Granulosicoccus antarcticus IMCC3135: one gene and its partner. The protein of the gene in region 1 binds, or shares a complex with, the protein of each later gene. Links are inferred from orthologs where the notes say so. Each region holds a gene or a part of one and is shown in the gene's direction. Other genes may lie near its edges. The genes, in order: dnaG and dnaB.

What was found.
Region 2: the proteins of dnaG (region 1) and dnaB are in contact, whole or in part, in a crystal structure (PDB 2R6A), measured with the Geobacillus stearothermophilus proteins. The link is inferred for Granulosicoccus antarcticus IMCC3135 from one-to-one orthologs. Residues at the interface, in WP_049624496.1 of Geobacillus stearothermophilus: Lys456, Leu457, Leu458, Pro459, Ala460, Asn463, Ala464, Leu467, Leu535, Leu536, Ile537, Ala538, Gln544, Glu545, Asp548, Tyr549, His552; in WP_033016901.1 of Geobacillus stearothermophilus: Ser13, Glu15, Ala16, Gln18, Glu91, Leu92, Asp94, Ala95, Val96, Pro97, Thr98, Ala99, Ala100, Asn101, Tyr104, Tyr105, Ile108.

The regions. Positions count from the first base shown.
Region 1 is NZ_CP018632.1:1,171,319-1,185,222, reverse strand. The notes cover bases 1-2,953. They hold dnaG (DNA primase), read left to right. Parts: upstream 1-601; coding sequence 602-2,305; downstream 2,306-2,953. Other genes in these bases: IMCC3135_RS05000 (16S rRNA (uracil(1498)-N(3))-methyltransferase), read left to right, coding at 2,305-2,953; gltB (glutamate synthase large subunit), read left to right, coding at 1-357. In the rest of the region: more of IMCC3135_RS05000, read left to right, coding at 2,954-3,132; IMCC3135_RS04995 (LEA/WHy family protein), read left to right, coding at 3,198-3,671; IMCC3135_RS04990 (NAD-dependent protein deacetylase), read left to right, coding at 3,668-4,534; IMCC3135_RS04985 (methyl-accepting chemotaxis protein), read right to left, coding at 4,611-6,905; IMCC3135_RS04980 (alpha-glucosidase), read right to left, coding at 7,073-8,740; IMCC3135_RS04975 (ABC transporter ATP-binding protein), read right to left, coding at 8,768-9,865; IMCC3135_RS04970 (carbohydrate ABC transporter permease), read right to left, coding at 9,878-11,026; IMCC3135_RS04965 (carbohydrate ABC transporter permease), read right to left, coding at 11,026-12,033; IMCC3135_RS04960 (ABC transporter substrate-binding protein), read right to left, coding at 12,281-13,636. UniProt on the Escherichia coli protein: RNA polymerase that catalyzes the synthesis of short RNA molecules used as primers for DNA polymerase during DNA replication.
Region 2 is NZ_CP018632.1:5,676,816-5,693,738, reverse strand. What follows is about bases 1-2,895. They hold dnaB (replicative DNA helicase), read left to right. Parts: upstream 1-707; coding sequence 708-2,084; downstream 2,085-2,895. Other genes in these bases: alr (alanine racemase), read left to right, coding at 2,101-2,895; rplI (50S ribosomal protein L9), read left to right, coding at 1-266. In the rest of the region: more of alr, read left to right, coding at 2,896-3,282; ferredoxin FdxA, read right to left, coding at 3,478-3,801; UTP--glucose-1-phosphate uridylyltransferase GalU, read left to right, coding at 3,945-4,862; IMCC3135_RS24695 (MFS transporter), read left to right, coding at 5,003-6,247; IMCC3135_RS24690 (TPM domain-containing protein), read right to left, coding at 6,272-6,925; IMCC3135_RS24685 (TPM domain-containing protein), read right to left, coding at 6,928-7,857; IMCC3135_RS24680 (LemA family protein), read right to left, coding at 7,901-8,497; IMCC3135_RS24675 (ATP-binding cassette domain-containing protein), read left to right, coding at 8,648-10,594; IMCC3135_RS24670 (hypothetical protein), read left to right, coding at 10,614-11,354; IMCC3135_RS24665 (DUF2970 domain-containing protein), read left to right, coding at 11,373-11,627; IMCC3135_RS24660 (valine--tRNA ligase), read right to left, coding at 11,741-14,539; IMCC3135_RS24655 (DNA polymerase III subunit chi), read right to left, coding at 14,660-15,094; IMCC3135_RS24650 (leucyl aminopeptidase), read right to left, coding at 15,099-16,589; LPS export ABC transporter permease LptF, read left to right, coding at 16,749-16,923. UniProt on the Escherichia coli protein: The main replicative DNA helicase, it participates in initiation and elongation during chromosome replication. Travels ahead of the DNA replisome, separating dsDNA into templates for DNA synthesis.

The DNA.
Region 1 (13,904 bases):
GGCGATCATGGTTGCGAATACATGACAGGTGGTTGTGTCGTTGTTCTGGGAGAGACCGGCGTGAACTTTGGTGCCGGTATGACGGGAGGTTTGGCCTTTGTCTTCGATCAGCACAATGTGTTCGTCGATCGTTACAACCACGAACTGATCGACATTCATCGCCTGCACGCAGAGTCCATGGAACGTTACCGTAACTACCTGCAGACTCTTATCGAAGATCATGTTGCCGAAACCAACAGTAGTCTGGGCATGCATATGATCGATGACTTCTATTCGCTGGCTTCACGCTTCTGGATGGTCAAGCCGAAGGCGGCCGAGCTGAATGAACTGCTCGCCACTCTGGGGCACGCAGCGTAACCAGGACAGACTCCGGGTCCGGGTCCGGGACCGGGACCAAGAGCCCGGGCCTGAAACAGGCTCGGGTCATGGCCATCAATCGAGCTCGGAACGGGTTCTGTAACCCGTTCCGAGCCGGTTACACGACCAATATCAGGATCGAATCCTGAGCCGCTGAACTTCTTCGGCACTCTGTGGAGATGAGCACAGACGTTCGTACACAGAGCCACATCCACTGCCGCGCAAGGAGCGTATAGTTCAGTGCATGGCTGGCCAAATACCACAACATTTCATTGACGATCTACTTGCTAAAGTAGATATTATCGATGTGATTGACCAACGCGTCAGTCTGAAGAAAAGCGGAAGCAACTACAGTGCTTGCTGCCCTTTTCACAACGAGAAAACCCCCTCCTTCACCGTCAGCCAGACCAAGCAGTTCTATCACTGTTTTGGTTGTAGCGTAAACGGCAATGCCATCAGCTTCCTCATGGAATATGAGGGTATGCACTTTGTCGATGCCATTGAAGCTCTGGCTGAAAGCGTCGGCATGGAAGTCCCGCGAAACGCTCAGGCTGCGCAAGTTCGCGATGACAGCAAACCGCTGTACACCCTGATGGAATCCATTGCCTCCTGGTATCAGTCAGAGCTGCGCAAGTCGCCAGAAGCCATCGCCTATCTCAAAGCCCGTGGCCTGAGTGGTGAGACTGCCAAACGTTTTGGTATTGGCTACGTGCCTGATGGCTGGGACGGTTTGCTGACACATTTCCCGAAAGAGGAAGCTGCCATGATCAAAACGGGCATGCTGATCAAGGGTGATGGCGGCAAACGTCCCTATCAGCGATTTCGTAACCGCATCATGTTCCCTATTCGCGATCGACGTGGACGGGTCATCGGTTTCGGGGGGCGCGTACTGGACAACCAGGAACCCAAGTATCTGAACTCCCCGGAAACGCCACTGTTTCATAAAGGCAATGAGCTTTACGGCCTCTATGAAGCTCGTAAATCGGCGCAAGATGCCGCCGTGGCTATCGTGGTGGAAGGCTATATGGATGTGGTGGCGCTGGCCGAGCACGGCGTTGACAACGCGGTGGCAACGCTGGGTACCGCCGCTAATCAACAGCACTCAGAAACCCTGTTTCGAACGGTTCCCGGTATTGTCTTCTGTTTTGATGGAGATCGCGCCGGTCGAGCGGCTGCGTGGCGCGCCCTGACAGCCACTCTACCTTGCCTGCAGGATGGTCATGAAGCCCATTTCCTGTTCCTGCCCGATGGTGAAGACCCGGATTCGATCGTCAAGGCCGGCGGTGCCGCAGCCTTCCAGGATTTGATGAGCACCCGTACACCGATCATTGACTATCTGTACGAGCATCTGGCCAGTGAACTGGACATGACCGGTATTGGCGGCAAGGCAACACTGGCGGAAAAAGCCAAACCGCTGCTCGCATCCATCCCCAAGGGCGTCTACAAGCAGCTGGCCCTGCGACGCCTGGAATCACTCATTGGCATATCACTAGGCAGCGAACGGGCCGCAGCTCCTGCGCCTGCTCCTGCCAGAGCGCGATCCGCAAGTTCCAACCAGGAAGCCGGCCTGACGCCCATGAGCCGGGCTATATTGCTGTGTCTGCAGAATCCATCCGTCGTATTGGCCGTGCCACCGGATGATTACGAAATAAGCCCGCAGTTTCCCGGTGCCGATATCCTGCTGAAACTCATCGCCTACTGCGATAGTGAACCGACTATCAGTACGGCCAGACTGCTGGAGCGGTTTCGCGACACCAATCGTTACGAGCACCTGGTAAAACTCGCCACGAAATCCTACTACCCGGACGGTAGGGAAATCGAAGAAGAAATCGCACGCAACGAATTCGCTCACAATATCGCACGCCTGCGCGAACGTAGCCGGCAGACACTGACCGACCAGGTTGCACTGTCTGCCAGAACAGGACTGCTGGCAATCAAACGTCGCTAATGATGAAGACCGAAAGAACTGCACGTGTCGCCCGCTTCTACCATGAGGGCGAGCTGCAAGGTAACGCCGAACTGACACTGCCCAAAACGGCTAGCCATCACCTGATCACGGTGCTGCGAACCCGCCAGGGGGATGTCATCGAGTTGTTCAATGGCGATGGTTTCAACTATCGGGCAACGGTACTTGAAACCGGCCAACGAACGCCGGGAAAGCGTGCGCAGCTGCAGGTACACCAAGCCTGTGCAGCCCAGAATGAATCGCCCGTCTTGATCACATTGATTCAGGCCATATCCCGCGGTGATCGCATGGACACAACCCTGCGACAATCAGTCGAACTGGGTGTCAACCACGTACAACCTGTGTACTCGCGCCATTCGGCCAAGCCACTGGATGAAAAACGTACGGCAAAGAAGATGGAGCACTGGCAAAGCATTCTGATCAGTGCCAGTGAACAGAGTGGGCGCGCTTGTCTACCGACACTGGCACCTGCCATCTCATTGCAAGAGGCGCTTGAAACACTTGCCAGCCGTGCCTCTTCGGCACCTTCACTCTACGTACTGGACCCCACTGCCCAGAGCTCACTAACCGCTCAGCTGCGAGCCATGCACCTCACACAAGCCGCAGCAGCGGACAACGATACCTCGCATCCCGTGTCTATCGGACTTATCATAGGCCCGGAGAGCGGCCTGGATGCCGACGAAATCGCAAAGGCAGTCGAATCAGGCGCACACGCTGCCACTATTGGCCCACGCATCTTGCGTACCGAGACGGCTGGACCTGCCTGCATTGCGCTGACGCAAGCCATTCTGGGAGATCTGGACCAGTGAATAGCACCCTTTCTCTATACGCTGCACAATCTCAGCGCACAAACCTCAGAACACGGGAACTGCTGATGCAATACCGATCCGCAGCTGCCTGCCTGCTGGCAGTGTCCTGCCTGCTACTCTCAGCGTGCAACACCATGCTGACCAGCCGCCCCATTGCTCCCACCGTTGAAGTCACCTCGGTCAAGGCTGAGAAAATCGGTCTGATCAAGCAGGATCTGATGTTCCAGCTCATGGTGAGTAATCCGAATGACTACGATCTACCGGTCCAGGCACTCAGCTTCATTGCCGCGGTCGACGGTGTGGAAATGGCTCAGGGCATGAGTACTGAACGAGTCCTTATTCCCGCCAATAACAAGGCCAGACTCGACATACAGGTCAGTACCCGCATGAACAAATTGCTGGGACAATTATTACTGGCTACCAGCAAAAGCCGCAAGGATCTGGCGTATGACGTAAAAGGTTTCGTCAAATTATCCAACTGGCCTTTACGCATTCCCTTCAACGTTGATGGCGCGGTCGAAAACCCGGTTCAACGATGAATAGCTGCCTGCAAAACGATGCTGTCAGGTCCACACCAGACGCGGACGATCTGGAACTGGCTGAGTTCATCAGGCAGCACCCAAAATTATTTGTACTGACCGGCGCCGGCTGCAGTACAGCGTCCGGCCTGGGTGACTACCGAGACAAAAATGGCCAGTGGAAACGGCGACAACCCATCACAGGGCAAATCTTCATCGGCGACGAGGCTGCTCGCAAACGCTACTGGGCACGAAGTTCGGTCGGCTGGCCTTCGTTCAGCCAGGCACTACCGGGACTTGCCCACCACGCACTCATGGAACTGCAATTACAAGGCAGGCTTGTCAGTCTGGTGACACAGAACGTCGATAGTCTGCATCAGAAAGCGGGGCACCGGAATACCGTGGATCTGCACGGTGTTCTGGCGACTGTCAGCTGTATCGACTGCGCACAGGCACTCAGTCGTGATGATTTTCAAGCCAGGCTACTGGCTGCCAACCCTTGGCTCAGCTCATTGACAGCGCAGCATGCGCCGGACGGTGACGCAGACCTGGAAATCAGTGATCTGAACACAATGCAGGTGCCCGCCTGTACACACTGTGGTGGATTACTGAAACCTGATGTCGTCTTTTTTGGCGAGAACGTGCCGCGGGAAAAGGTTCAACAAGCCATGAGCGCACTGGCATCGGCTGATGCCCTGCTGGTCGCCGGCTCTTCCCTGATGGTCTACTCGGGTTATCGTTTCTGCCTGGACGCACAAAAGCGTGGCCAGCCGATCGTTATCGTCAACAATGGCCTGACACGAGCCGATTCACTGGCAAGCCTGAAAATACAGGGAGATTGCGGTCAGCGCCTGAGCACCCTGGCAGCATTGGTAGCCAGTTAGAGCTTGTATGAACAACAGCTTCCAATCTCAAAGTGCGAGATAACTGCCTGTTAGGCCAAGGCACTTGTACGAGTACTCAGGATGCCTGCCGCTCGGCCACATAACCGCCAATATTGAATCGCTCAACCAGTTCGGCCAATTCGACGGCCATTCTGGACAAGTCCTCGGTTGAAGTCTGCACTTGGTTCACGCCTACAAGGGTATTGTGACTACCTTGTATGACCAACTCTGATGTACGGGAAATTTCCTGGTTGCCACTGGCAGCATCCGTGGCATTACTGCTGATACGAGAGGTAATTTGCGTCTGATCCTGCACCGCCTTGGCAATCGTATTCTGGTAGTCGCTGATGGTTTCAATAATGGTGCGTATATCGCCAATAGCTCGTACAGCACTATCACTGTCACTCTGAATAGCAGTGACTTTAGTGGCAATTTCTTCGGTAGCCTTTGCGGTCTCTTTGGCCAGCTCTTTGACCTCATTGGCGACCACCGCAAACCCCTTGCCCGACTCTCCGGCTCTGGCCGCTTCGATCGTGGCATTGAGGGCCAGCAGATTGGTTTGTTCGGCAATCGAATTGATCACCTTGATGACATTACCAATGTCACTACTGGAGACCGTCAGATTACGAACCTGATCGTTCGTGCTTTGCGCCAGTGTCACAGCCTGCTCTGCCACGCTACCCGCTTCTGATACGTTTTTCGCAATTTTCTGCACCGAATTGAGCATCTCATCGGTCGCACCCACGACACTGTCAACGTTAACCATCACTTTGCGTGCAGCATCCGTCGCAGACTGTGCGTTGTTTGCAGCCTCTTCAGCAGTGGTCGTCAAAACCCCATTGGTTCGTTTGAGCTGACCGGAAAACTCCGATATGACCGAGGCACCCTGCTTTGTCTTGCTGATGATATCGGTCAATTGCGCCACGGTCTTGTTGGTATCGCGCTTCAACTGATCGTAGGCTCCCAGATATTCGGTTTGCACCGTTTCAGTCAGATCACCTTTGGCCAGAGCACCTAATACCCGTTGCATGTCACCGATGATCAACTCATTGGTCTGCATCAACTGATTCATGCCAGCGACCAGTCGCCCGTAGGAACCCTCCAGCCCTTGATCGTCAATTCGGCGCGTCAGGTCCCCATTGACAGCAGCTTCCACCAGTTCCTGTACTTGCCTCTCGTTGTTGATTTCATCTGTCTTGTCGAACCATTCTGCGATGGTTCCCAGACGACTTCCGCTTTCATCAAACACAGGATTAATGACAAGCTTGATCGACAATGAGCCGAAACTGGCGCGAATCTCATGCAAGTCATCCAGACGCGCAATCATCCCACGGTTTCTCGCAGGGTCTGCATGAAAGATATCCACATTACTACCGATCAGCGAGTCTGCATTGAAGTCAGGCAATGCGGTACGCAGCTCGGACTCCGCTGAGTTGAACAGATTTACCGCCGCCTTGTTCATGTAAATGATGTCGTTGTTGACATCAGCAACCATGACATTCGCTGAGGCATTGTCCAGAGCCAGCTTCAATCGTAGTGTTTCTTTAGCAAGGGTTGATTGCGCATCTTTCATATCACGCAAGTTCAGCTGCATGCTGCGAATAGCCTGATAGATTCCCGATTCACGCTTGATCTCGGGCAAGTTTTCACTCAGATCCCCTCCTGCAATACGACCGACGATACCCAGAATAAGAGTCGGCTCCCCACCAAACTTTCTGGCAATGCTGCGCAGTGTCCCTATCATCAAAGCCGTGAGCAGCAAGGCCAGAAAAAGTGCACTAACGGAACTCAACCAGGTATACATTTTGACCTGAATGAGCTGCTGGTGCATGAAAGTTTCCACCTGACCACGCGATGCTGCAATCTCTTCTTCCAGACTGACAAGAGCACGATCAAGAGGCCCACTATCAACGACAATCAGCTGCTCGGCATCACTGAAATCTGAGCCAGCATTGTCCATGGATATCAGTTTTTCCGCGATATCCGTGTATTTTTTAACTACCTGCTGGATGTCGTCGAGAGCGCTTCGTTCAGCGGCCGACATTTGCAAGGTCCGGTAGTCTTCCAGAGCTTCACCAACGTGTTCAGCCCCCTCGCCGACCTCCTCCAGATGCTCCGCTTCCCGGTGAAGAAGAAAATCCTCCAACTCATGGGCGACGCTTCCATGGCCCAGCTCCGTATTCAATTCGGTGAGTAACCTGCCTTTGTGATCAGGCCCATCCAGAAACGCTTGCCAGTGATCAGAGTAGCCCAGGACTTCTGAACGAACGACAAGGTTGAAACTGACAATAACCATCCCGGCAAGTGCAATCGTTACAAGCACCAGATTACTTATACGCCTTATAGACCAATTCTCTAGCGGGTTTGTCATGTTTTTGATTCAGCGATGCTCTGTGCAGCCCTTGAAATTCTGGTAGTAACGGGACTATTGATCGTATAGAGCTGAATCGGCTGATCTTTAAATGACTTGATGTACAGACTGCGTTGAACAGGTTAGAAATCCGTTTCCAACCCGTCCCCACTCAATCGCAAATGCAATCAGCCTATCTGTACAAAGGCAGCACTGTATGGCGGTATTTCCAGCACACCATCTCCCAGTTCTGCATCGAAGCCATGTCCCGGCATGAGACTCAGCTTCTGGTCGGTATTGATCTCGCAGCGAACGCGTACATTGCCCATATTGAAAGCACAATAGACCGTCTGGTCTTCATGGGTACGCAGGAAACTCAATACATCACCGATGACCACGATGCCGTGCAAAGTCCCCTTGATCAGAGGCAGACAGTCACGACGAAAACTCAGAAAACGCCGGTAATGCTCCAACAGGCTGTTCTGATCTCCGGACTGGTGTGATACGGACAGTCGTTTGTGCACCTCGGACACCGGCAACCAGGGCTCCTCCGTCGAAAAACCGGCATGCTCACTTTCATGGTCCCAGACCATGGGAGTTCTACAGCCATCACGCCCCTTGAACTTGGGCCAGAAAGCAATGCCATAGGGATCCTGCAATCGCTCGAAGGGGACATCGCCTTCCGGCAGTCCCAGCTCTTCACCCTGATAGAGGCATACTGAGCCGCGCATGGACATCAGCAGCGAGGCCAGCATTTTCAGATGCTGAGCGTAATGCTTCTTGGGAATCTTCCAGCGTGTGGCGTGGCGGACAACATCATGGTTCGAGAATGCCCAGCACACCCAGCTATCGCCAGCCTCTACTTCGAACTTTTGCAGCACCGCCCCCACACGTTCGGCTGTCGGCAACTCTGCGGAAAGAAAATCGAAGGTGTAACACATATGAACCCGGTCATCGTCACGGGTGTAGTCCTGGAGAATCTGCATCCCTTGTTGAGCATCCCCCACCTCACCAACAGCAGTTGCCGCGGGGTACTCGTCGAGCACCGCACGAAAACGCTTGAGGAAATTGATGTTCTCCGGACGGTTCTTGTCAAACAGATGTTCCTGGTGGTTATACGGGTTCACTTCCGGTGCAATATCGGCGTTGCGCAGCTCGGGTGGCAGCCCCGGATTGTCGCGCAGCTCGGCATCACAGAAATAGAAATTGATCGTATCCAGGCGGAAGCCGTCAACACCACGATCCAGCCAGAAGTGCGCCACATCCAGCAGTGCATCCTGTACGTCCGGGTTGTGGAAGTTCAGATCCGGCTGCGAGCTCAGGAAATTGTGCTGATAATACTGACAACGTGTCGAGTGCCAGGACCAGCCAGGTCCGCCAAAAATCGATAGCCAGTTGTTCGGCGGTCCGCCATCCGGCTTGGCATCGGCCCATACGTACCAGTCATGACGATCATTATCCCGGCTGGAACTGGACTGTGCGAACCAGCTGTGCTGATCGGATGTGTGCGACAGAACCAGATCCACCATCACCTTCAGATCCAGTGCATGGGCGTGTTCGATCAATTCGTCAAAGGCAAACAGATCACCGAACATCGGATCAATGTCCTTGTAGTTGGACACGTCATACCCGAAGTCTTTCATCGGTGATTTGAAGAAAGGTGAAATCCAGATAGCATCTGCACCCAACTCGGCAATATGCGGCAACCGATCCTTGATACCCGCCAAGTCCCCAATACCGTCGTGATTGGAATCCTGATAGGAACGAGGATAAATCTGATAGATGACGGCTCCGCGCCACCAATCCTTATCCACCACAACATCGGGTTCGACGATACTTATTGAAGATACAATCATACTGTGCGCTTGTATTGGGTTTGAGGTTTAACGATAGAGAAGTGAGCGCCCTTCGGCAAACAGATGCACCTTGGCCGGCTCTGCGGTCATGCGCATGGTTTGCGACCGGACATCCCGATGAATGCCCGGCAGCTTTGCTATCACGGCAGACGCCCCTGGTGCTTGTGGCTCGAAGTACAACTGCGTGACTTCGCCCAGAGCTTCCGATATTTTCACGACATTCTCAAAAGCATAATTATCACTGCTTGTAGGCATCATGTCTTCTGGACGTATGCCAACATTCACAGACATGCCTTTCATATCCGGGCTGGTCGGTATATTCGCACTGATGGTGCCATTGCCGTGATTCACACTCAACTGTGTCACCTCTCCGGTTTCAATCACGGTACCTGGTAGCAGGTTCATGGCAGGTGAACCGATGAACTGGGCCACGAACTCGTTTTCCGGTCGTTCATACAGTTCCAGCGGAGTGCCCACTTGTGCGATCCCCTTGTTGGCCAATACCACGATCCGCGTTGCCAGAGTCATGGCTTCAACCTGGTCATGTGTAACATATACCATGGTTGAGTTTGGCATGCTTTCCTTCAGCTGTGCAATTTCAATACGTGTTGCCACTCGCAGGGCCGCATCCAGATTGGACAAGGGTTCATCAAAAAGATAGACCTTTGGGTCACGGACTATCGAGCGACCAATAGCCACACGTTGTCGCTGACCACCTGATAACGCTTTGGGAAGTCGGTCCAGATACTCGGTGAGCTGTAGAGTCGCTGCCACTTTTTCGATGGCAGCATCGATTTCCGCTGGTGACTTTTTCGCAAGCTTCAACGCAAATGACATATTGTCGCGAACCGTCATATGCGGATACAAGGCATAGGACTGAAAAACCATCGCGATTCCGCGTTGCGCCGGTGGCATGTCATTCATGCGCTCGCCATCTATCGTGAACTCTCCTGATGTAATGGTCTCCAGCCCTGCGATCATGCGCAACAGCGTTGATTTGCCACAACCAGAAGGGCCGACAAAGACGATCAACTCACCGGTCTTGATGTCCAGATTGATGTCATTGAGCACATTGACAGAGCCTGCGTAGGTTTTAGTGACGTTGGTCAGTTTGAGTTCAGTCATTTTCTCGATCTCCTATTTAACAGAACCGGCCAACAAGCCGCGAACCAGATACTTCTGCATGGCAAAGAAAACACCCAGGGGTACGGCAATGGAGACGAATGCCGACGTCGCCAGAATTTCCCAGTTTCCTCCTCGTGTACCCAGCAGCTCGACGATCTGCTTGGTCATCACTGTTGTGTCGCCGGTCGAATCAATCAGAAATACCAGCGCAATCAGCAAGTCGTTCCAGGTCCAGAGAAACTGGAAAATGGCAAACGAGGCCAAAGCCGGAAAGGACAGTGGCAATATTATTTTGACGAAAATCTGAAAATCAGTGGCGCCATCGACCCTGGCATTTTCGATGATATCGCGCGGCAAACCCACCATATAATTGCGCAACAAGTAGATTGCCAGAGGTAGACCGAACCCCGTATGTGCAAGCCAGGCCCCCAGATAGCCTTTGCCAATACCGATCTCATTGTGCAGCTTCAACAAGGGGATGAGCGCAAGCTGCAGTGGCACCACCAATAGGCCGACAACCGCCGCTATCAATAATGCACGGCCCGGAAAATCCATCCAGGCCAGAGCATAGGCTGCAAAAGCTGCCACCAGTATGGGGATAATGGTTGCCGGAATGGTGACCGTCAAGGTGTTGAAAAATGCCTTGGCCATGCCCTCTCGGTTAGTCGGATCAAAGAGCACATACTTGTAGTTGCTCAGAGTGAACTCGGGAGGCGACTTCGCTGTCACGAATATTCGTTGTCCGCGTTTGCCACTGAATTCTTCAGGGCCCTGCATCGCATAGTCACCATTGGACTGAACTGTCACAGTGGCCTCTTTCTTCAGCTCTGCCGTATCCCCGGCTTTATAAGCATCGATGTTCTGTGAGCTGGTACCCCAGACTGATATGGTTGCCTTCCCGGGGTTTTCGAACAGATTGCCTTCGATCACGAACAGGCCATCTTTCTGTATCTGATCTTGCGCACCATTAGTGCGCAGCGTCTGATTCTGCTCCGAAGGCACCATCGCTTTCCACCAGCCACTCGTAGCTATCTGGTCAGAGGTGCGAAACGAGGACACCAACAGGCCCACGGTCGGAAACAGCCACAACAATACCAATGCTGCCAGGGAGAGATGAACAGCCCAGGTGAGACTGGATTTCGTACCGGCTATGCTCGACATTACTGCATCTCCTTGCGGGCGTTGTACACATTCCAGACAAGAATGGGCGATACCAACAGCATGATGATCATGGCACTGGCCGAACCGACACCCCAGTCATTGGCGCGAAACAGCTTGTCGTACATATAGTTGGCCAGAACCTGTGTTTCCCACTGCCCATTGGTCATGGCAAAGACGATATCGAAAACCTTCAAGACGACTATCGTGATGGTGGTCCAGACCACGACAATGGTGCCCATGATCTGCGGCACCTTGATCTTGAAGAACACCTGAAAAGGATTGGCACCATCAACAATGGCAGCCTCGATTGTCTCCTCGGGTATGCCTCGAAGCGCCGCGGAGAGAATCACCATCGCAAAGCCTGTCTGAATCCAGACCAGCACGATCATCAACAGAAAACTGTTGGGGCCGATCATCGTCAACCAGCTCTGCGGTTCGGTCCCGCCGAAAAACAGATACACCGCATTGAGCACACCGATCTGATCCTGATCGATGGGCCGGGTGTCATAGACCAGCTTCCAGATGACTGCAGCGCCGACAAACGATATGGCCATGGGCATGAAGATCAGTGATTTTGCCAGATTGCCCCACCGCACCCGATCAGACAATTGTGCTGCCAGCAATCCGAATACAGTCGACATGGCCGGCACCACCAACAGCCACAGCATGTTGTTGCGCATGGCTTCCCAGAATTTGGGCTCATTGAGCATTTGCTGATAGTTTGCGAGTCCGACAAACCGGGATCCACCACCGGGCAAACGCTCAGTCAGTGATAAACGCAGGGTTTCAACCACCGGGTAGGCAAGATAGACAGTCAGGCCAAGCAAGGCTGGGAACAAGAATAGCCAGGGACGAACCATGTTTGCCCGGGTTATGTTCCTGCCCGCATTGGGACCGGAAGCCGGGAACACGACCTTATCCAGAAACTGATTGGAAAAGTAGAAATATCCGACACAACCACCGACACCGATAATGATGGTGAGGATGGCCTGAAACGCTGGATGCATACGTCCTCCGGCTTGCCGCAGATTATTGAAATGATGGGAGGCTTATCAACGAGGCAGGGAATGTTGAATGGCCCGAATGCCGCCGGACTCTCTGCCTCTATCCATGAAGCAAGCAGAGGAAGTAGCGAATCAATGACAGGGGGATGGCAGCGGAAGAAACAATGCCTGGAAGCCACGGCTTCCAGGCCATTTTCAATGGTATTGCTGGTACCGGCCCCCCAGTACCAGCGAACGGACAGACTGCTACTTATTTCAACGCGTCCCAACTATTCTGGATAGCGGTCGCCACCTCTTTCGCATCCTTGCCACCGGCATAATCCACCATGCCTGTCCAGAAGGAACCCCCACCGACACCACCAGGCATCAGGTCAGAACCGTCAAAACGGAATGTCGTTGCATTGAGAAGAATCTCGCCCATTCCACGCAGTGCTTCTGAACTGTATAGATCGGTGTTGACACTTTTCAGTGGCGTCAGGAAGCCTTCTTGAGCCATCCAGATTTCATGGGCAATGGGTGATTTCAGGAATTCAATCAGAGCCATTGCACCTTTGCTTTGCTTGGTAATCGTAAACATGGTGCCACCACCCAGTACAGGCTCACCCAGATCTTTGTCAGCGTAGGATGGCAGATAGAAAAAATTCGCATCTCCATCTTCACCGACGAGCGTACCCTCCGGGAAATAAGCCGTAATGAACGAGGCTTGGCGATGCATATAACATTGTGGTGGTGATGAAAACAGACCCTTGGGGCTATCACGGAAATCGGTTGAGGCCACGGCACCCTCACCGCCGACGACATAGGCATTATTACGCGCAAAGTAGCCAAACTCCTCGATGGCGGCAACAATCCGATCGTCATCAAACGGGATTTCATTAGTGACCCATTGGTCATAGACTTCCGCAGGCTGAGTGCGCAGCAGCATGTCTTCCACCCAGTCTGTGGCCGGCCAGCCGGTTGCACCACCGGAGCCCAGACCAATACACCACGGCGTACCACCGTCTTCCACGATCTGATCAGTCAGCGCCTTGAGTTCTTCCATGCTTTCGGGAGCCTCATAGCCGGCATCCTCGAAATTCTCCGGTAGATACCAGACCAGCGACTTGACCTCGGTCTTGAATGGCATGCCGAACAACGCTTCAGTGCCGGTCTCATCAGGGAAGGTTGCAAGATCCACCCAAGACTGTCCAGCGCTAAAGTTTTCTTTCATCCAATTGGCATTTTCTTCACCTAAAGGCGTTAAAAAGCCTCGCTTCGCCATGTCAGCAGCCAGACCAGGCTGTGGGAATACTGAGATATTAGGGGCCGAACCGGCCTCTGCATCAATCATGACTTGTTGTTCAAAATTATCTGAACCGGTGTATCTCACATCGGCACCGGTGGCTTCTGCAAAATAGGCGAGTACACTTTCAACCAGCACTTGATCCGGCCCTATCCATGGACCAAAGATGGTGACCTGCTCGCCATCAAGTTTCATTTCCTTGAGAGCCTCATAGCTTTCCCAGTTGAAGTCGCCCTCACCTGGCGCAAATTTCAGATCAGCAGCGACCGCACCGCCTGCCGATAATATGGAAATTGCTATGCCTGCGGCTAATGCGGATTTCATTATTGGTTTCATTCACTTCCCCGGATGGTATTCATTCTGAGCTCGGACTGATGAAGCACTGCAACAATCAATCAAGATTTAAAGCGCATTGGAAAGTTGAGTATTCATTAGGCATCTGGAACTGTCAAGCAATCAGAATAGTATTGCTTATTGTGTGTATTTTTGAAACATATCGCGCTTTTTATATGCAACCATTCGATTTTTGACAGAAAAACAGGTAACCAGTAAAATTTGACAAAAGCGCTTTAATTTTGTCCTCTGAATCACC
Region 2 (16,923 bases), 4.5 Mb from region 1 along the record:
CAGATGCCAACTCTCGCAAGGCGGCACTTGACGGAACGACTGTCAGCATCACATCGCGTGCCGGTAGTGAAGGCAAGTTGTTTGGATCTATCGGTTCTGACGAGATCCGGGCTGCTTTCGAAGCTGCAGGCCAGGCTGTTGACAAGAAGGAAATCCGCTTGTCTGAAGGTCCGTTGCGCAATGTCGGTGAGCACACAGTGACACTGCATCTGCATCCGGAAGTGAATGCTGATGTAATCGTTAATGTAGTTGGCGAAGAAGTCTGATTGACTTTGGGTGTGTCTGGACGACATCTGTCGTTCAGGCACACGCTTGACAGCAATGTCCAGGTGCTTGGTATCTCTCTGATACCGTTTTTGTTGCGCCAGCTCGAATCATTACCTGGTGCACGAATGTTACTTCAAGATTCCTCGAAGTTCTCAGGCATACTTGGCTTGCCGGAAATCCTTCAGGTTAAGATCTTACGCTGTTAAGCGCATAGTCGGAGTGACTGTCAGATGGTTCATACGCCCGAAGATTTCGGTTTTCCAGAGGCGATGGAACTCGACGAATATGGAGCACCCATAGACGTCTCCCCAGAGGATTTTGGTGTTGATCTAGCCGCTTTCGGACCTGCCACGGCACCCGCGAGTGAGTATGGCGGCTTCGACTCGCATGGCGGCGGCCAGGGTAAATTCCGGGGACGAGGTAAATCCACCAAGCAGCTGATGGAAAAGCTGGGTCAGCGCAGGAATAATGCCCCTCCACAATCGCTGGAAGCCGAACAGGCAGTTCTTGGCTGTCTGATGCTCGAAGCCAGCGAAGCATTCGACAAGGTTGCCGAAACGGTCGGAGAGGTTGACTTCTACCAGCACAATCACCGGTTGATATTTCGTGCTATATCGGCACTGGCCACTGAAGGTCGGCATCCGGACGTTGTAACCGTTACGGGTTGGTTGCAAACCCATGGAAATCTTGAAGATTCCGGTGGTCTGAATTACATCGGTGCACTGGTCGAAGTCACTCCCAGTGCCAGCAATGTCAAAGCCTACGCCGAGATCGTCAGAGAGCGCTCGGTATTACGACAATTGATTTCCGTGGCTAACGAGATTGCTGACAGCGCCTATGATGCTGATGGCCGCACCTCCAAAGACTTGCTGGATGAGGCGGAAACAAAAGTATTCGCCATTGCCGATCAGACAGCAAAAGGTGCCGGTGGATTTCAGGACATTAAAAGTGTGTTGTCGGGAGCCATTGAGCGCATAAACCTGCTGTTTGAATCCGACGCTGCCATTACTGGTCTTTCCACCGGCTTCACAGAGCTTGATGAAAAAACCAGTGGCTTGCAGAAGGCCGATCTGGTGATCGTGGCGGGTCGCCCATCCATGGGAAAAACCACTTTCGCCATGAATATCGCTGAAAACGCGGCGATGGAAGCTGATGCTCCGGTTGCCATATTCAGTATGGAGATGCCAGCCGAACAGCTGGGTATGCGAATGATTTCATCGCTTGGCCGGGTCGAGCTGCAAAAACTGCGAACCGGACGCCTGGGTGAGCAGGATTGGCCAAGAATTACCTCGGCGATCACGTTGCTCAATCAAAAGCGTAATGTCTACATTGATGATTCTCCCGGGCTGACGCCGACAGATCTGCGCGCCAGGTGCCGAAGGCTGGCTCGTGAGCATGGTTTGAGCCTGATTGTTATCGATTACCTGCAGTTGATGACGGTTGCCAACAGTGGCGAGAGTCGTACCAATGAGATTTCGGAAATTTCCCGCTCTCTGAAATCGCTGGCCAAAGAACTCCAGGTACCGGTTATTGCACTGTCGCAGCTGAATCGAAGTCTTGAGCAACGACCTGACAAACGTCCGGTCATGTCAGATCTGCGTGAGTCGGGCGCTATCGAGCAGGATGCTGATGTCATCATGTTCATCTACCGGGATGAGGTCTACAATCCCGATGATGAAGCGAGTAAGGGACGGGCAGAGATCCTGATCAGAAAGCAGCGTAACGGACCTATCGGTTCCGTCAATCTGACCTTTCTCGGTCAGTACACACGATTCGAAAATTACTCGCCGGAAGTGATGACCGGTGAATTCTCCTGATGGACAACCGTATTCGATGAAACAAGCTTTTTCTGCTTCCAGAAAACTGGGGCATGGCCATTCAACTCAGAATCGCCGTTCGGTAACAATCACAGTCAATCTGGGGGCGTTACGCAGGAATCTTGCAACGGCACGCGAGCTGAGCGCCGGTTCACGACAATTCGCAACGATCAAGGCTGATGCTTATGGTCACGGTGCGGTAGAAGTTGCACATGCGCTGTCGGCTCGTACAATCAAACGACGCTATGGGGTGCCGATTGCGGCTGATAATCAGCCCATGGACGCAGTGGCTGACGGTTTTGCAGTTGTCACGCTGGGTGAGGCGCTCGAGCTTCGACATTCTGGTATCAAGCAGCCCATTCTGGTTCTACAGGGGCCGCAAACTCCTGACGCTGCTAGTCAGATGCTACGTCATCAGCTCTGGCCGGTCATTCATGATTCGTATCAGTACGAGTGGTACAGGCAGCACACCAGCCGTGACAAGTTGCGAGCCTGGATGAAGGTGGATACGGGTATGGGGCGGCTCGGTTTTGAGCCGGCAGAGGCCAGCCGAATACTGGCGTCTCAGGACGGTATCACCTGGTCTGGCCTGATGACGCATTTTGCCTGTGCAGATGAGACTGGTAGTGCCTTTACAGAGCAGCAGGTGGCAGCCTTTGGCACCGTGCAGACCGATTTGCCACTGGAAAGAAGCCTGGCTAATTCCGCCGCGATTCTGGCATGGCCGCAAACGCGAGCAGACTGGGCACGCCCGGGCATCATGCTATACGGCTGTAACCCCTTGGACAGATCACTGCCCCAAGAGACAGTACTTTCGCCGGTCATGACCGTGCAAGCACCAGTGATTTCTGTGAAAGCAATGAAACGAGGCGCAGGGATCGGTTATGCACAGAGCTGGATTTGTCCGGAAGACATATCTGTTGCTTATGTTGGCATGGGGTATCGTGACGGTGTACCGCGCGTGCTTGATGGCTCAGCCACGGTTGCAGTCCGTGGCATACGCTGTCCCATTATCGGTCGCGTCTCCATGGATTCGTTTGCTATCGATGTAAGGCAGGTGCCCGAGGTGTCGGTTGGGGAGCCCGTAGAGCTGTTTGGTGAGACCGCCAGTGTCGATGATCTGGCAAAGGCTGCTGGAACCATCAGCTACGAACTGCTGACATCCGTGCGTGGCAAACGCGTTTACATCGATCAATAACTGCCAGATTGGCAGTTTGAAATTTTACGGTTCTGCAAGGTCGGGCTATCTCTGCTTCAGATGGCCTAAGATAAAGCCGGAGAGATGGTCAATCATGCTTCATGATGCTGTCGATCTTTGCCGCAACGGAACAAGGTTTTACAATGTCCCGAGCGGTGTGCCCTTATGATCCTTACTGTAACGTGTACTGGTCGACTATCGTTCCAGGAACTGTAACTTGTCTTCCTTGTTTTCCCACTCTTTTGCATCCGCAGGAGGATCTTTCTGGATGGTTATGACCGGCCAGAGAAGCGAGAGTTCGGCGTTCAAAGCGAGATATGGCTCATCTTCGGGCTTCATATCCTCTTCAGCCACGATGGCGTTGATAGGGCATTCAGGTTCGCATAATGAGCAGTCGATACATTCATCGGGGTCAATGACCAGAAAGTTCGGACCCTCATGAAAGCAGTCGACAGGGCAGACTTCCACACAATCAGTGTATTTGCATTTAATGCAGTTTTCGGTAACCACGAAGGTCATGAGCAGGTCTCTTTTATTGGCTTGACTGTTGCAAATGTTAGCAAATTCGCGGACGTTCGTATGATACGTGCGAGTTGTTCCATCTGACTCGATGATAACGCAGCGACAGGTATGACTGTCGCGAGCAAGGATATATAGGACTTATGAAAGCGATTAAGAAGGCAGTATTTCCAGTAGCTGGTATGGGTACACGTTTCCTGCCCGCCACCAAGGCAAATCCCAAGGAAATGTTGCCGGTTGTCGATAAGCCGCTGATCCAATATGCCGCAGAAGAGGCAGTTGCTGCAGGTATCGAGACATTGATCTTTGTGACCGGGCGTAACAAGCGTTCTATCGAAGATCATTTTGATACTGCCTACGAGCTGGAGCGCGAACTGGAAGCCAAGTCCAAGGTCAAGATGCTGGAAGTGCTGCGCAATATTCTGCCCAGCCATGTCAATTGTGTTTTCATTCGACAGTCACAAGCACTTGGCCTGGGCCACGCGGTTTTGTGTGCTCGCCCCGTAGTCAATGATGAACCTTTCGCCGTTATATTGGCCGATGACCTGATCAACTCTGGCAAGGTCGAAAAGCCTTGCCTGTCGCAGATGGTCGATGTGTTCAACTTCCAGCATTGCTCGGTTCTGGGTACTGAAATAGTGCCCAAGGAAGATGTTAGTTCCTATGGAATTGTGGCTGGAACCGAAGTGAAACCCGGTTTGATGGAAGTGTCCGGTATCGTTGAGAAGCCTGCCGTTGATAAAGCACCCAGTAATCTTGCTGTAGTGGGTCGTTACATACTCACACCTCGTATCTTCGACCTGCTGGAAAACACACAACGCGGTGCGGGTAACGAAATCCAGCTGACCGATGCCATCGCCGAGTTACTGAAAGAGCAACGTGTTTTGTCTTACAACTTCAAGGGTCGACGATTTGACTGTGGAAGCAAGCTGGGCTATCTGAAGGCTCAAGTGGAATTTGCACTTGAGCACGAGGAAGTGGGCGAGGAGTTCCGTGAGTTTCTCAACACCTTATCTACGCCACAAGACAAAAAAGTCATTTCAATGAACAAGTCCAAATAACGGGCTCTTTGTTCTGTAATTTGTCCCACTGGCAAGAATGATCGACTGCCAGTAAATAACAAGGTGGAGCCTGAGCTCCACCTTGTCGAAAGACAACGCGTTATGCTGCCGTTTCCTAGTCTTGTCTTTCGTCTGATCGTATGCAATCCAGTAAGGCCACTTGGGCTATATTCAGTGTGTTTTTCTTTGAATCCTCTGTCCTCGGACAATGGATTCCACGAATTCCTGACATAAAAAATACACTGGGGCTGTCCGATGGCAGCCTGGGTCTGGCTCTGCTGATGATGCCCTTGGGCACACTTGTCAGTTTTTCCATTGCTGGCAAGCTCATCGAAATGACGGGTTTGCGTAACGCCTGTCGAACCTTTCTGCCGCTCTGGGCACTGTTGTTTCTTGGTCCCGCGTTGGCCACCGACTTTACACAGCTGGCCATTGCACTGGTATTCAGCGGCTTCGCTGTCGGGATGATAGAGACGGCCATGAATACCGAGGCGGCTCGTATCGAGAAAGTCGCCGGCAAACGACTCATGTCTCGCTGTCACGGTTTCTGGAGTCTGGGGACCATGTTCGGTGCACTGCTGGGTGGTGGGGTCGCACAATACGGGCTATCAGTCTCCACACACTTTCTGATAACCATGCCTGTGATTGCCGTCTGTGGCTACTTTGCGGCAACTGCCTTACCGGTACTGAGTCGCCGGACAAACAAGGCGGCAATTCTGAATGAGGAGCGCTCTGTGGGTGAAGGCTTGCAGGTGTCCGGGGACGATGGCGGCGGCGAAGTTGTTGCTGAAGGCCAATCAGAATTGTTCAGACTTCCCTCCAGAGCAATTGTCTTGCTGTGCATGATGCCATTGGGAATCATGATGGTTGAAGGTGCCTTCATTGACTGGTCTGCAGTTTTCATGCGTGACGTGCTGGCAGCCGGGCCATGGGTTATCGCGATAGCCTATTCATCATTTTCACTGGTTATGGCCTCAGTTCGACTGGCAGGAGACAGGCTGGCAACGCAGTTTGGTGATTTGCGTATTGTTCAGGTGTCAGGACTTGCCTCGTGTGTCGGAATAGTATTATTTGCATTGGCGCCAACTGTGCCTTGGGCATTTCTGGCAGCGGCGTTATCCGGTGCAGGTGTCGCCATCGTTTTTCCTCTGGCGGTCAGTGCTGCCGCCAACAGACCGGGCGGGCGACCTGCGGACAATGTTGCCTCATTGAACATGATCTCATTCAGTGCCTTTCTGGTTGCCCCGCCGCTGATTGGGTTCATGTCTGAAGTATTCGGGCTGAGAATTGCTCTGCTTTGCCTGGCACCCGTTGCCTTCATGACCTTCGTGCTTGCCGGTGAAGTGGTGACGAAAAAAGAACCTGACAGCCGGTCTGAGGCGTAAGAGCGGCTGCGACGAGAACAGAGCTCAGACTTCAATCAGATGATTGGGAAGCTCATCCGGACGACCATCTGGGGCAGGGAAGTGCTCCCACAGGACTTCTCTGCAATGTTCTATCGTGTTTTCGAACCCTGCTGCAATTTCGTTTTTGCTGATGTGTTCGATAAATTCTTGCACGGTTGCTTCCCACAATGAATTGTCCACCACCTCGGCAATGGCTGAGTCAACAATGATTTCCACGTAATGCTCTGCTACTGACACAAAAATCAGTACGCCAGTACGACCACGGGTTTGATGGAGATTTTGTAAAAAGAATTGTTCTCTGGCATGGCGTGCCGCGCGCTGGCGTTTGACGGACGCCGGAATCATCCATAGTCTTGCCTTTGGAATCTGGAAAACCATGCCCAGACCGAGAAAAACCAGTACCTGGATCGGGTATAACCAGTAAGTGTGGCTTAACGTTTCTTCGGCCGGCAACCAGCCACTGGCATAGAAGTTCAGCCATGCGTAATACAGGCCTGGTACGCTTAGGGCAAGCAAGGCTGCCCAAAGAATGGGGATGTAGCGATAACCATCACTCTGTTGTGCAATAACGGTGACGATTTCGGCGTGTGTTCTTGATTCAGCTTCGTTGATCTTGGTGATCAGTCGGGCTTTCTCGGATTCACTTAAAAATGACATGGTTACCATCCTCCCGAAGCACCGCCGCCGCCGAAGCTGCCGCCGCCACCACTAAATCCGCCACCACCACCCAAGCCGCCGCGACCGATGCGGCCACCTCCAGCAAAACCACCTGAATGCCGTCCACCGGTTCCGCCGCCGCCTTTGCCGTTGCCAGAGCCAAAGAAATAGACAAACAGGAATGCCACCACAGCAACCGCCAGGCCTATGAGAAAATTGCCTGTTACAACCGATATCATTAGTCCCGCAAAGCCTGCCGGAAAAGCCCCTTTTGCCGCTTTGGTCAGCCCTCGGCGACGCAGTAGTTCTGGTACGGCAACCATGGCAATGAAAATCAAGGGTATGAAGTTTCCGACTTTTTCGGAGAATGGATCAGAGTTATTGCTTGCTGAGCCTGAGTTGGCCGGTGCCTTGTACTCGCCTGCGATGGCGCCGATGATCGCATCCACCCCTTGCTGAATACCCAGCGCATAGTTATTGCTCCGGAAGGGCGGAAGAATTTCTCGCTGAATGATGATGCTTGACAAAGAATCGGTCAGCGCACCTTCCAGGCCGTAGCCGACCTCGATGCGAACCTTGCGCTCACTGGGGGCGATTAGCAGTAAAACTCCGTTGTCATCTTCGGCGCTGCCAATTTCCCAGAATCGCCCTAGTCGATTGGCGTAATCGGCAATCTGGTTGCCGTTCAGTGATGGCAAGGTGACGACGACCAATTGATTGCTGGTCTGGCTTTCATGGGCTTCCAGCTGTGCGCTCAAAGCGGTTTCCTGAGCACTGTCGAGCAGCTTGGCCAGGTCGACCACTCTGCCTGTCAAGGCCGGAAGGTCGTCCTGGGCGTAGGCCTTCGGGATAACGCCTGAACAGACAAATACGAATGCCAGCCAGAGGCTGCACAGCCAGAAGAATCTGCGGTTGATCAGTGAATCAAGCATGAATATTCAGCATGGTTTGCAAGTGGCATTCGTGCAGACAAGATCAGTTCTTGAATTCGACAGTCGGATTAGCTGCGTCAGCTTCACTGATCGAAAAATTTTCCTTGGTCAGCATGTCCGAATACATGAATCGATGCCACCAGCGTCCGGGTATGGTTCGCAGCTCCGTGTTATAGGTCTGAACCGCCTGGATGTAGTCTCGTCGAGCGACACTGATGCGATTCTCTGTTCCTTCGAGTTGCTGTTGCAAGGCAAGGAAGTTTTCATTGGACTTCAGGTCGGGATAGGCTTCCACGACAACCATGAGACGCTGCAGTGCAGAGGTCAGTTCGCCCTGATTGGCCTGGAATTGTTGGAAAGCTTCCGGATCGGTCAGCATTTCAGGCGAGATATTCATTTGAGAAACGCGAGTACGGGCTTCAGTGACTTCTGTCAGCACGTCACGCTCTTGCTGTGCAAAGCCTTCGACTGTGTTTACCAGATTGGGAACCAGGTCGGCACGGCGCTTGTACTGGTTCTGTACTTCACTCCAGCGCCCGTTGACCGCTTCATCGTAAGTCGGAATGTTATTGATGCCACATCCGCTGAGTAACAGCAGGGCAAGGAGCGTGGTAGTGATTCGAAAACGCTTGCTGGTCACGATATGTTCTCCGATTTCATGGGGCGGATGATAGCAGAACCGCCCAGAATGGCTGATTGGTACTCTGGATCCGCCTTATTTGGAAACTATCGGGGTAAGTAGATGGATTGAGTGAGCGCCTGGGTCCTTGGACAGCGTAAAATACTGCGCATGCTCAGTCTTAATGATGTCGCCTGTAGACGCGACGGTAAACGCCTGTTTGGCGATGTTAATTGCGTTATCCATGCTGGCCAGAAGGTGGGGTTGACGGGTGCCAATGGCACCGGTAAATCCAGCCTTTTTGCAATGATCCAGGGAACCCTGGAGCCGGACACCGGCAGCATCAGCCTGCAGCAACATGTCGGAATAACGCATGTTGCGCAGGAAACGCAATCCTCGGAACGAAGTGCTCTCGACTATGTTGTTGATGGTGATCAGAAATTGCGCCTGATACAGACAGCCATTGATCAGTGTTCCGACCAGGAGGGCGAGCGTCTGGCCGTTCATCTGTCGGACCTGGAGCAGGCGGGCGGATATACCATTCAGTCCAGAGCTGGATCGCTGCTCAATGGTCTCGGTTTTTCCACTGAACAACATCAATGGCCGGTTTCGCGTTTCTCAGGTGGTTGGCGCATGCGGCTCAATCTCGGCCAGGCCTTGATGAGTCCGAATGAATTACTGTTGCTGGATGAGCCTACCAATCACCTGGATCTTGATGCCGTGCTGTGGCTGGAAACGTGGCTGCGCCAGCGAGAAGGTACGCTGATACTGGTCTCGCATGATCGTGAGTTTCTCGATGCAGTGACCAATACGACAATGCATATCGAATCGGAAGCGGTTTCTCTGGTTACGGGTAATTACAGTGCATTTGAACGTTGGCGATCTGCCCGTCTCAGCAATCAGCAAGCAGAGCACGAAAAGGCTCAGGCCCGACGCAAGGAGCTTCAGGGTTTTGTCGATCGTTTTCGGGCGAAAGCCAGTAAAGCCCGGCAGGCCCAGAGTCGTTTGAAGATGCTGGAACGGCTGGGTGATACTCAGGCTGTGCGTCCCGAATCGCCCTTTACCTTCAGTTTTCAGACGCCGGATACCATGCCCAGTCCGCTGGTGGTGTTGCAGCAGGCCAATCTGGGATACGGAGAGAACACGATACTTAACAAGGTGAATCTGACGGTGCAGAGCGGCGACCGTATCGGTTTGCTCGGTGTCAATGGCGCAGGCAAATCGACTTTGGTCAAAGCGCTGGTAGGCTCGCTTGAGCTGCAGGCTGGAAGTCGGATACCTGCTCAGAAATTGCGTATCGGCTATTTTGCACAACATCAGGTAGATCAGCTGCGCTCTGATCAGACGCCATTGCAGGCGCTTCTGACACACGATCCGTCTTTGAGCGAAACGCAGGCGCGAACCTTCCTGGGAACGTTCGGCTTTGCCGGTGATCGAGCATTGCAAATAACAGAGACACTATCGGGGGGCGAGCGTGCCAGGCTGGCACTTGCGTTGATTGTTCAGTCCAAGCCTAATCTGCTGTTGCTGGATGAGCCAACTAACCATCTGGATATTGTCATGCGTGAGTCTTTGGCAGATGCTTTGGTGGCTTTCGAAGGTGCCTTGCTTGTCATTTCACATGATCGAACCATGCTGAGGACGGTGGTGGATGAATTGTGGCTGGTCGCCAAGGGTTCTTTGACTCCTTTCAATGACGATCTGGATGGATATGCGCGCTGGTTGGCAGCACAGCGCCAAGCGGTATCAGGGGATGTCAGTACTAATTCTGGACAATCTGCAATGAACGGTGGTGCTGCTGGTGTCGAGAGCGCCTCCGGGTTAGCTCCGATGGACGGGATGTTAGACCGAAAAGCGCAGAAACGACTGGATGCCGACCGTCGAGCCCGCCTGGCACCGTTGACGAAGGCCGTATCCTTGCATGAGAAAGCACTGGACAAGGCAACGGACCGTCTTGCCAAAGTCAGAGAGAAATTGGGCGCTGATGGCCTGTACAATGAAGAACGCAAGTCTGAATTGACGCAATTACTGGCCGAAGAGCTTGAAGCGCGTCGCTCTGTGGACGACATAGAAGAGAAGCTACTAGAGAGCATGGAGGCGCTCGAGTCGGCAAGTTAAAACAAGAGGCCGAGAAATAATGAAATTCAGAATGTCGAACGTCACCCGATTGTGTGCCACTGTGGTGGCCACCAGTATCCTGTTATTGCCCGCTCTTTCAAGGGCAGGTACGCTGGATTCACTGGGTGCCTTGAATCAGGATCAATTCAGCGATCTGACTGAAAATCTGGGTGCAGGCACTCATTACAAAGGCGTCTCACCAGGTGAGGGTCAAGGTCTGTTGGGTTTTGATGTTGGTGTCGTATTGTCCAGCACTGAAATTGATGAAAATCTTTTCGATGCTGGCAGCAATGGCTCGTTTGACAGCGGTCAGATCAATCTGGCGCGAGTTCAGGTCTTGAAAGGCCTGCCTTTCGGTCTGGATATCGGCGCCTCACTCACCAAGTCTATTGATACGGACATATCCATTGTGGGTGCGGAAGTGCGTTACAGCTTGATCGATGGTGGAATCCTGACTCCGTCTCTGGCCGTTCGTGCCAGTTACAGTCAGATGGAAGGGGTTGACGACCTGGACCTTAGCAACGGCGCGTTGGAGCTGACTGTCTCAAAGGGTTTTGTGATGCTGACACCTTTTGCAGGCGTTGGAATCGTGCAGACAAGAGCCAAGCTTGACGGCGAGGGTGGTCTGGATTCGGAAACGGTCGAACAGAACAAACTGTATGTCGGTTTGACTATCAATCTGGGGGTTGCGATAACCGTTGAAGCGGATCAAACTGGGGATTATCAGTCCTACTCTGCTAAAGCAGGGTTACGTTTCTAGAGTAGTACAAGAGGCAATATGACGCAGAGTCCAGAAAAAAGCAGTTCCCATACCGATGGTGATGGTGGTGTCAGCGAACGTTCCGGAACAAGCTTCTGGAACATTGTTCAGAGCGTTGGGGCTGGGCTAATTGGTGTTCAGTCGAAAAAGAACCGCGAGCGTGATTTCACTCAGGGAAAACCACTGCATTTCATTATTGGTGGCTTTATCGGAACGTTCGTGTTCCTGTTTGTCGTCTGGCTGATCGTGCAGTACCTGCTCGCAACGAGCTAACCTGCTTTGCAGGGCCGGAGATTCGCCTCCGGCAATCGAACGTTATAAGTCAGTAGGCAGATCAGAACCTGAGAAATCGACCGATTTCTCAGGCGGCGGTATGATCAATCCTGTTACATGGCCGCGATACGTTGACGCTGCTCTTCAAGCTGTGTCAAAGAGCTTCTGGCATCATCCAGTTTGCGCTGCTCTGATTCAACCACATTGGCAGGTGCCTTGGCCGTAAAGCCGGGATTACCCAGTTTGCCGCTCAGACGTGCGACTTCTTTGGTTAACCGGTCTGTCTCCTTGGTCAATCGCGCCAATTCAGCTTGCTTGTCGATCAAGCCTGCCATCGGGATCATCAGTTTGAGTTGATCCACCAGAGAAACAGCGCAATCAGGGGCCTCGGTGTTGGTGTCGAGCAATTCGATAGTGTCCAGTCTGGCCAGGAAAACCAGTAACTCTCGATGCTGCTCCAGCCGTTCGATATCTGTGGCTGATGAATCTGCAAGTATCAGAGGCAAACGCTTGCCCGGATTGATATTCATTTCCGAGCGGATGCGGCGCACGCCCATGACAACCTGTTTGACCCACTCGATTTCATCCAGCGATTGCTGGTCGATGAGCTGTGTATCGCTGAGAGGATAAGGTTGCAATGAGATTGTAGGGCCGGACTTGTCTGCCAACGGCGCAACTTGCTGCCACAGTTCTTCAGTGATGTATGGCATGAAGGGGTGTGCCAGCCGGAGTGTGGTTTCGAGCACTCTGACCAGAGTTACGCGGGTTGCCTGTTTCTGTTCATCGCTGGTATTGCCCGTCAGAATGGGTTTTGCCATTTCCAGATACCAGTCACAGTATTCATTCCAGATGAACTCGTACAGGGCGGTTGCTGCCAGGTCAAAGCGGTACTCCGCAATATGGTGAGCAACGGCTGCCTCGGTGTGTTGAAGCTGGCTTGTTATCCATCGATCAATCGGATTCAAGGTAGCAGGCACGTCGTCTGCTATCAGGCCTTCAGTGTTCATCAGCACGTAGCGGGTCGCATTGAACAGCTTGTTACAGAAGTTGCGATAGCCTTCGACGCGCTTCATGTCAAAGCGGATGTCTCGGCCATTAGAGGCGAGTGAAGCAAAGGTGAAGCGCAATGCATCGGTACCGTAGCCCGGGATGCCGTCGGCAAATTCCTTGCGAGTCTGCTCTTCGATGGCCTGTGCCTTGTGCTCCTGCATCAGGTTGGCGGTGCGCTTGGTTACCAGAGCTTCCAGTTCGATGCCATCAATGATGTCCAGTGGGTCCAGGACATTACCTTTGGACTTGGACATTTTCTGGCCCGATGCATCGCGTACCAGTCCATGCATATAGACATCGCGGAAGGGCACCTTGCCATCCATGAAATAGGTGCCGAACATAACCATGCGGGCAACCCAGAAGAAAATGATGTCGAAACCGGTGACCAATACAGAGCCGGGATAGAATTCCTCGAGTCTGTCGGTCTTCTCCGGCCAGCCCAGTGTGGCAAAAGGCCAGAGAGCTGATGAGAACCAGGTATCCAGTACATCGTCGTCCTGACGCAGTGCCAGATCATCGCTCAGTGAATATTTGGTACGTACAGCAGCTTCGTTTTCAGCAACATAGATGTTGCCAGCCTCGTCATACCAGGCAGGAATGCGGTGTCCCCACCAGATCTGGCGACTGATGCACCAGTCCTGGATATTCCCCAGCCACTGATTGTAGGTGTGAGTCCAGTTGTCCGGCACGAAGTTGATGCTGCCATTCGAGACCGCATCCAGAGATGGCTGGATAATGGCCGCGTGTCCACCGGGCCGTCCATCAGCTTGCTTTTCACTTGTCAGATCAACGTACCACTGGTCGGTCAGATAGGGTTCAACCACGACACCTGAACGATCGCCTCTGGGTACCATCAGCTTGTGTGGCTTGATCTCGACCAGCAGGCCGGCCGCTTTCATGGCAGCGACTACTTTCTTCCGGGCCTCGAAGCGATCCAGCCCACGATATTCCTCAGGCACCACATCATTCATGGCGGCATCGTCGGTCAGGATATTAATGACTTCCAGATTATGGCGCTGTCCGAGTGCATAGTCATTGAAGTCATGTGCCGGTGTGATCTTTACGCAACCCGAACCGAATTCGGGATCGACATAGTCATCGGCAACGATGGGGATCTCACGACCAACCAGTGGCAGCGTGATGGTTTTGCCCACCAGGTGGCTGAAACGCTCGTCTTCTGGGTGCACGGCTACTGCAGAATCACCGAGCAGTGTTTCAGGTCGTGTGGTGGCAATGACCAGTGAGCCACTGCCGTCAGTGAGTGGGTAGCGGAAATGCCAGAGACTGCCATCTTCTTCTTCACTGAGTACTTCCAGATCGGAGAGGGCTGTGTGCAAGACAGGGTCCCAGTTGACCAGTCGTTTGCCACGATAGATGAGGCCATCATCATGCAGGCGGATAAAAACATCCTGCACCGCTGCGGACATGCCTTCATCCATGGTGAAACGTTCGGCTTGCCAGTCAGGTGAGGCTCCCAGACGGCGTAACTGTTTAGTAATGGTGCCGCCGGATTCCTCCTTCCATTTCCAGACGCGTTCGAGAAAAGCTTCGCGACCCAGGTCGTGGCGTGTCTTGCCTTCCTTGTTGATCTGGCGCTCGACCAGCATCTGTGTGGCGATACCAGCATGATCGCAGCCAGGTTGCCACAGTGTCTTGTCACCCAGCATGCGGTGATAACGAATCAGGGCATCCATGATGGTGTCCTGAAACGCATGCCCCATATGCAGCGTGCCGGTTACATTGGGAGGCGGGATCATGATGCAGTAGGGTTCGCCTTCACCCTGGGGGGCAAAATAGCCGTTCTGTTCCCAGATGTCGTACCAACGCTCTTCGATGGCTTTCGGGTTGTATGTCTTATCCATCTTGATAGTGTACTTCTTCAGTAGCGTCTAGGGGCTGTGTGTCAACGGCACAAGTCACTTCACTGTAGGAGGTGTCACCACCTGACAGATGTTTGGAATGGCCAGAGTATGAGTATAGATCTAGATTTTGTGATGATGTAGCGGATAGCCGCGCTGCTGATAGAAGCGGTAGCGCAAGCGGCCCGCGCTCTGCACGTCAGGCTCTTCATTGATGACTTCCAGGGTTCTTTCGAAACGCGAGAAGAAGGGGGGAACCTGTTCTGCCAGATTGATCAGTAAGGTTCGATCGGGTGCTGGTGCACCCGTCGACAAGTGGACTGGATCGTTGTCCGATGTGCTGAAAACATGATTTGCGGGTAATAATTGATGGGCGATGAAACTCAATGCCCGGAAATCCCACAGTGTTTGATCAAGCGTTATCAGCTGCTCATCCGAATCGCTATGGATGAGGACCTTCTGGTTCTGGCCGATCGCCTTTTCAGCCAGCTTGCAGACAAGTTGCAGGCGAGCAAGCGGATCGTTATTTGCCAGCACGTAGAAGTCGATCCTTGTCATTGAATCAATCCAGTCGGTTGTAGAGAAATTGCATCAGTAGTGGAACGGGTCGACCTGTTGCGCCTTTCTCCTTGCCACTGTTCCAGGCGGTACCGGCAATGTCCAGATGCGCCCAGTTGAATTGTTTGGCAAATCGGGACAGGAAGCAGGCCGCGGTAATGGTACCTGCCGGACGTCCGCCGATATTAGCCATATCGGCAAAGTTGGAGTCCAGCTGAGATTGGTATTCGTCCCATAATGGCAGAGACCAGCATCGATCTCCCGTTTGCTCGCCGGCAGATAACAAGGCGTTGATGGTGTTCTGATCATTTCCAAGCACGGCGCTGGCAACTTTGCCCAATGCAACGATGCAGGCTCCGGTGAGTGTTGCCATGTCGACGACCGTGTCTGGCTTGAAGCGTTCAGCATAGGTCAGGGCATCGCAAAGCACCAGTCGGCCTTCGGCATCGGTGTTAAGTATCTCGATGGTCTGTCCCGACATCGAGGTCACGACATCGCCGGGTCTGCAGGCATCGCCGTCCGGCATGTTTTCAGCAGCCGCCACGATACCAATGACATTCAAGGGCAGGCCGAGCATGGCAACGGCATTCATCACACCGAATACGCTGGCCGCACCGCACATGTCGTACTTCATTTCATCCATGCCCTCGGAGGACTTGATGGAGATGCCGCCGGTGTCGAATGTCACCCCCTTGCCAATGAATACGATTGGTTTACCCGCCTTCGGACGACCTTGATATTCCATGACAATGAGTTTGCCCGGTTGTCTGCTGCCGCGTGATACTGCCAGAAAAGCACCCATTCCAAGCGATTCCATTTCCTCTTCGCTGACGATGGTGGTCGCAAGATTCTCATGTTCATCGGCCAGTGCCAGAGCCTGGTCTGCCAGATAACTCGGCGTACAGGTATTAGGTGCAAGATTGCCCAGGTCTCGTGCGACAGACATGCCTGCTGCTGTGGACTGACCGCGATCAACCGCTTCGCTGACAGCTTCCAGCCGGGCTTTGTCTGTGCTCAGTATCACCTCGTTCAGCGATGCCTGTGCAGGCATGTTGCTGCGTGTGTGAAGTGTGAATACATAGCTGGAGCCGACAATATCGATCGCCAGTTGCTCTGCCATGGCAGGCGCTGAAATGCCATCCATGCTGACCGTATTGAGACAATCACTGATAGCCAGAGTGGCAGGGCTTGCCAGTAAGGCTTTGCTGGCCGCCTTGCTGGCGGTGCGCCAGAGCGAGGCGGCTCCGGCAGCGCGATCGCCCAGGCCCACCAATAGAACACGTGAAGCAGGCGTGCCTGCAAGGCCATGAAGCATGAGCGTCTCTGCGTTCTTGCCAGAAAAATCGCCACTGGCAAACAAGGCTTTGATACGGCCCTGAGACTCACTGTCTATCTTGCGAGCCGCTCCTTTGAGCTTGCCATCGGCATTCAGGAAAACCAATTGGCAGGCATTCTCCGCTGTACGCGGCAATCGGGTGGCAACGTTGATCTGCATTCGGTCTATTATCCTTGAATGGTTAGTGCGCTTAGTGTACTTCAGCTTATGAAGTACACTTGCAACTGACAAGCATTACTGCACACTTGTCTGCGGTGTCAGGCAGTCATATAGACAAACTGAACGTCGATAGCCCGTCCATGGATAACCTGTTTTCATATGCGCATACTTGATCGCTACCTGATGAAGGAAATGCTGGTTACCTGGCTGGCGGTGCTGATCGTCCTGCTGGTGATCATGATTGGCAACGTGCTGGGGCGTAGCTTGTCGAGCGTGACCGATGGCGCCATACAGGCAGACATGCTGCTGGTGCTGGTCGGAGTAAAATCGATCA